Regions from separate parts of the Clostridium sp. DL-VIII genome, predicted to be linked through region 2. Evidence: riboswitches for the same ligand, from Rfam matches in the RefSeq annotation. Region 2 holds a riboswitch; the other holds the start of a gene.
The links. Region 2 has a riboswitch for S-adenosylmethionine ahead of CDLVIII_RS25940 (methionine ABC transporter ATP-binding protein). Riboswitches for the same ligand answer to the same signal wherever they lie in the genome.
Positions count from the first base shown of each region.

Region 1: it holds a riboswitch for S-adenosylmethionine, as region 2 does, so the genes downstream of both, metK (methionine adenosyltransferase) here and CDLVIII_RS25940 (methionine ABC transporter ATP-binding protein) in region 2, are expected to answer to the same signal.

Region 1 is NZ_CM001240.1:867,954-871,163, reverse strand. It holds gene CDLVIII_RS04040 (ATP-dependent RecD-like DNA helicase) at 1-535, opposite strand, end outside; gene metK (methionine adenosyltransferase) at 743-1,918, opposite strand; SAM riboswitch class I at 2,047-2,146, opposite strand; tRNA gene CDLVIII_RS04030 (tRNA-Tyr) at 2,316-2,400, opposite strand; tRNA gene CDLVIII_RS04025 (tRNA-Thr) at 2,459-2,533, opposite strand; tRNA gene CDLVIII_RS04020 (tRNA-Val) at 2,585-2,660, opposite strand; tRNA gene CDLVIII_RS04015 (tRNA-Tyr) at 2,668-2,752, opposite strand; gene CDLVIII_RS04010 (hypothetical protein) at 2,912-3,210, opposite strand, start outside.
Region 2 is NZ_CM001240.1:5,697,423-5,700,632, forward strand. It holds gene CDLVIII_RS25930 (MetQ/NlpA family ABC transporter substrate-binding protein) at 1-33, opposite strand, end outside; gene CDLVIII_RS25935 (methionine ABC transporter permease) at 46-684, opposite strand; gene CDLVIII_RS25940 (methionine ABC transporter ATP-binding protein) at 684-1,649, opposite strand; SAM riboswitch class I at 1,799-1,913, opposite strand; gene CDLVIII_RS25945 (5'-nucleotidase C-terminal domain-containing protein) at 2,225-3,210, opposite strand, start outside.

The sequences.
Region 1 (3,210 bases), 1.6 Mb from region 2:
AAGGATTATTGCATACTATCTGCCTTGCATTTGGTCCAAACTTTTTGTAAATTTTTACGCATTGATTATTAGTTACTCCATGTTTATTAAAATACAAAATTATATCCTTTAGACCTTGCTGCTCTACATAGGATTCATATATAATCTGAAACTTCTTTTCTCCTATCCCCTCTATCTCCATAAGTCTTTCAATGTGGTTTTCCATTATATCAAGGGTATCTTCTCCAAACTTACCTATTATCTTTTTAGCTGTAACTGGACCTATCCCATGGATTATACCAGCGCTTAAATATTTTTCTATACCATCTAATGAAGTTGGTAGAAGTTCTTCATAATCTTGAATATTAAATTGATTACCAAACTGCTTATGCACAGTCCAATAACCTGTTAACTTTACATTTTGGCCTTCTTTTAAAAAAGGAACTGTACCTACAGCACTGATTAAATTTTTCTCTGTCCTAATCCTGCAAACTACATAACCTGTATCTTCACTTTTAAAAACAATATTTTCAATAAAACCACTTAGAACTTCCATAAGATCTCTCCAACTCTTTTATGTATATTAATTTACGACCTATCTTAATCTTCACTTTGTTTTTATTATATCATAAATACATTATACGCTAACTTTTCATCAAGTATTGCCTTTGTGTTATAATTATATCCTCTTACTGTAGTATCTATAATTTTCTGCAGCGAAAAGCTGCCTTAAATCAACTTTAAGGCAGCTTGCATATAATCATTATATATATTTTTTTATTTCTTCTACTTTATTTAATTGTTCCCATGGTAAATTTAAATCATTTCTTCCAAAGTGTCCATAAGCAGCTGTTTGTTTATATATAGGTCTTCTTAAATCAAGATCTCTAATTATAGCTCCTGGTCTTAAATCAAACACTTTTTCTACTATTTCAACGATTTTATCTTCATCTATTTTTCCTGTTCCAAATGTTTCAACTTCGATTGACACTGGCTTAGCAACACCAATTGCATATGCTAATTGAATTTCTAGCTTATCTGCAACACCTGCAGCAACTAAATTTTTAGCAACCCATCTTGCAGCATAAGCAGCTGATCTATCTACCTTTGTTGGATCTTTTCCTGAGAAAGCACCACCGCCGTGTCTTCCATATCCACCGTATGTATCAACTATTATCTTTCTTCCTGTTAAACCAGAATCTCCTTGAGGTCCTCCAACAACGAATCTTCCTGTTGGATTAATGAAGTATCTAGTTTTGCTATCTAATAATTCAGCTGGAACAACAGCATCAATAACATACTTCTTAACATCTGCTTGGATTTGTTCTAAAGAAACTTTATCATCATGTTGTGTTGATATAACGATAGTATCAATTCTCTTTGGCTTATTATCTTCATATTCAACTGTAACTTGAGTTTTACCATCTGGTCTTAAATATCCTAATGTATCATTCTTTCTTACTTCTGTAAGTCTTCTTGATAACTTATGAGCCATAAATATTGGAAGTGGCATAAAGTCTTCAGTTTCATTAGTTGCAAAACCAAACATCATTCCTTGATCTCCAGCTCCTACAGCTTCAACCTCATCTTTTTCACCTTTTTTAGATTCAAAGGCTTCATCTACACCCATAGCAATATCCGCTGATTGCTCATCTATTGATGTAAGAACTGCACAAGTATCACAGTCAAATCCAAATTTTGCTCTGTCATACCCAATTCCTCTTACTGTTTCTCTTACTACTTTTGGAATATCAACGTAACAATTAGTTGATATTTCTCCCATTACCATTACCATACCAGTAGTTGTACATGTTTCACATGCAACTCTTGCAAGTGGATCTTTTTCTAATAAAGCATCTAATATAGCATCTGATATTTGGTCACACATTTTATCTGGATGGCCTTCTGTAACTGATTCTGAAGTAAATAATCTTCTCATTTTTTTCTCTCCTTAACTTAAATATTTTAAATAATTATTATATTTTTCTTTTGTTAATTAGGTTTGTACAAATTTAAGATAAATGAAAAAAACTCTTCGATAAGAAGAGTATAATTTTACAAATCACTTTCTTATCTTGTAGAAACACCTCTACAGGAATTGGCACCTTATATAATACAGGTTGCCGGGTTTCATAGGGCCCTTTCCCTCCACCTCTCTTGATAAGAGTCACATCATTTAATTTTCAAAAAATATTTTACCACATCACGCAAAGTTAGTCAACATTATAGAATGCAATCAATATACTATCTAAATACATACATACATGTATATTAAAAAGTACTTTATGATTATAGAATACAAAATAAAAAAAGAACAAACTAAGTTTATTCTTTTCTGGTGGAGGAAGATGGATTCGAACCATCGAAACGAAACGTAACAGATTTACAGTCTGCCCCCTTTGGCCACTCGGGAATTCCTCCATATTCTTTTTTAATATAATATAAGTTACTAAGTAAATACTTTCTTATATTATTTTATTGGAGCTGGCAATAGGAATCGAACCTACAACCTGCTGATTACAAGTCAGCTGCTCTACCGTTGAGCCATGCCAGCACGTTATCCACTTTAAAATTATCATTTTACAATTAAACTTTATTTTTTAGATGGTGGGCACAACAGGGCTCGAACCTGTGACCCCCTGCTTGTAAGGCAGGTGCTCTCCCAGCTGAGCTATGCGCCCATCTAAATGGTGGAGGAAGATGGATTCGAACCATCGAAACGAAACGTAACAGATTTACAGTCTGCCCCCTTTGGCCACTCGGGAATTCCTCCAAAACAAATTACTTTAATGTCGTCACTTTTCAACTGATCGACAATGATTAGTATATCTGCAAAGAGCTTTTATTTCAACTCTCATATCCACTAGTGTGACTAATTTATCCTTCTATTCCTCCTGATTTCTTCTATATACTTCAATTTAACATATCATTCTTATTTATTTTTTATTTTCTCATTAACCTTGTCTAATTGTATAAAATTTGAACTTATTCTTTCTATTTCTTTATAATCTTCATCTGAAAGCCTCTTGTTTAGAAGCTTAAAAGCATTCGTTATTCCTTCTTCTTCATTATCTTCTTCATAATACTCTCTTATCTTCCCCATATCAAGCGCGGATAGCTTTTTTAGTATCTTCTCAAAATCCTTTCTATCCTCAGAAGATAGTTGTTCTAATGCTTTTTCTTTATCTACTTTAAACACGGTTCCATTATTATAAGACACAATTTCTTTAC
Region 2 (3,210 bases):
TAAAACTATTGATAAAATTGATTTTTTCTTCATGTTTATTTCCCCCTACTTTGATAATTTATTGTAAAAATAATTGCCTATAAGCTGTAGTCCTTGTACCACTATAATTAAGACAATACATGTTACTACCATATAATCTGTTTGGAATCTTTGATAACCATAGCTTATCGCTACTTGACCAAGTCCTCCGCCTCCAATTGTTCCTGCCATTGCTGAATACCCAACAATACTTATTATTGTAAGTGTTATTCCAGATGCTATTGAAGGAATTGCTTCTTTAAGCATAACCTTAAATATAATTTGAGTATTTGATGCCCCAAAGGATTTTGCTGCCTCAATCATTCCTTTATCAACTTCTCTAAGTGCTGATTCTATTATTCTTGCTACAAATGGAGCTGCTGCAATCGTAAGTGGAACAATAGCTGCCTCTGTCCCTATTGATTTTCCAGCAATAAATCTAGTTAAAGGTATTATTGCAACCATTAATATGATAACTGGAAAACTTCTTAATATATTAATTATTAAATCTAAAACAGTATAAACAACTTTATTAGGTTTTAATCCATCCTTTGCAGTAACTGTTAAGATTATTGCAGGTATGAATCCTAAAATAAGTGAACCAATAGTTGATGCAAAAACCATCTCTAATGTTTCTATTAAAGCTTTTACTATTATCGCATTCATTATTCAATTACCTCCAATAAGATATCTCTATTTTCAAGATATTTTATAACCTTGTCCTTATCTTCTTCTTTAATATTTATTACAAGCCCCCCTAGTACTTCACTTCTAAATCTTTCAAGCTTACCCCAAACTATTGAAAAATCTATTTCGAGTTCTCTTGCCATTTTGGTTATAAGCGCATTTTCTGATGAATCACTTGGGAAGAATAGCTTAATATTAACTCCCTCATCAGGTAATAATTCATCATCTTCTTCACCCAAGAATTTCTTAAGAGACTTTCCAGGCTTTAAGAATAAATCTTCTGCTCTTCCTTCTGCTTTTATTTCTCCACCATCTAATAATGCAACTTTTTCACATATTTCTTTTATTACTTCCATTTGATGAGTAACCATGACTATTGTAATTCCTAGTTCTTTATTTATCTTAGAAAGTAATGCCAAAATATCTTTTGTAATCTTAGGATCTAAAGCTGATGTCGCTTCGTCACAAAGTAATACCTTAGGATCTAATGCTAATGCTCTTGCTATTGCTACTCTTTGTTTCTGACCACCACTAAGCTCGGATGGCTTGCTTAATTTTTTATCTTTTAATCCAACTAAATCCAGTAATCTTGATACCTTGTCCTTGATTTCGTTTTTATTATATCCCCACACTTCAAGTGGAAGAGCTACATTATCAAAAACATTCTTTCTCTGCATAAGATTGAAATTTTGAAAAATCATCCCCAAATCTTTTCTAAATTCCCTTAAACTTCTGCCATCTAATGAAGAAACTTCTTTCCCCATTACATTTATTGATCCTCCATCATAAGATTCAAGACCGTTAATGCATCTAAGTAATGTAGATTTTCCTGCACCACTATGACCTATTATTCCATAAATTTCGCCTTCTTTAATGTTTAGCGATACATCTTTTATAACTTGTGCTTCCCCAAAATTTTTAATTACGTGTTTAATTTCTATCAAAACACATTTCCTCCTTTGACTTTGTTTTGTTAGTTTCCGGATAACTAAGGCAGCAAAATAAAATAATTATTAATCACTTTAATAATGCACCTCAAAACAAAAGCGCCAGAGAATAAATCTCCAGCGCATAAATACCACTCAAATTTATCCTCTCATCTTTCAGCTACTCTGCTGCTGGAATTAGCACCATATAAATATTGAGATAAACAATATTTCGGTTGCCGGGTTTCATAGGGCCAGTCCCTCCACCACTCTTGATAAGACATCAGATTATTTAATTTAGTTTCTTAAATGATTATATAAACAATTTTTTCATTTGTCAACATCTAAAAACCAACCACAAAATCCAATTAATTTATTCAATTCAAAGCATTATGCTCGGATTACTATAATTATTATATATATTCTGTAATTATTTTGCAAGAACTTTTTCCTAATTTAAAATAATTTCCAATACAAACGATTATTTCAAAGTAAATACTTATAAATTTCTAAAATAGAACCATGCATATACTAGAGAAATCTGTTTATGCATGGCTTTCTATTCTATCATCTTTTTTATTGTTTCATGTGATTTAAGCTACATTTTTTTCTTTGGCTATACTTGTTACTGTGCTCCAATTTGCTGAACATTTAGGAGATATTTCTACATGTTTTTTTATATATGCTGTCATTAAGCTTCTTACCTGTCCATCATCACCAAGAGCCTTGCCAGAATCATAAGTTACTATGCTTGGATCAGTATTGCTCAATCCTGCTGCCTTCATAAAACCGCCACCGCCATTATATCTGTAATTATTGATTGCAACAGTAAATTCATCTGAATCTTTTACCTCTACTCCATTGACTTTTAAGTTCTTTATTCTATTTCCTGAAATAACTCTTCCAGTTTCTTTATCAACAGTACATGCAGGCTGAGTTAAATCTATATCATAAGTTGCACCATATAGTTGATCTAAGTTATAATCAGGAATATTTAATACTGAATCTTTAGTTATTGCTGAATTATTTCCACTTGTTTGGGCATAATACCTAACTGAATATTCCATCCAATCTTTTAACTGTCTGCCGTTCATCTTAACTCCATATAAAAAGTTTTCAAAAACATAAACCGCCATCATATCTTTAATGGTAATATCACCACTTGGTATATATGCAGTTTCACTTAATGGTGCTGCTATAGACAATTGTGTTCCTGCACTTTCTTTTTGAACTTCATTAATTAATTCCATAATTGCTGTCGGCTTACTAGTTTGATCCTTTCCAGTAAATTCTCCAGTTGAAGTTCCAATCTTTGTGTTTACATATTTTATTGTAGCATCTTCATATGGATTGATTAAATTAACTATGTCTGGATCATCTTGTATACTATTATCTATATCAACATTCTTTGTTGAAAGCCCAGAAACTTTCCCATTTGAATCAACATTGATATTTATTTGTGCAATTCCTGTTGCCCCTTTAGTTGATTCAACTATTGGAACGATTTTACCTTCAGGATTCTTTTTAGTTAAGTCATTAACCTTTAGATGAGTATGCCCTGCAACAATTGCATCTATAC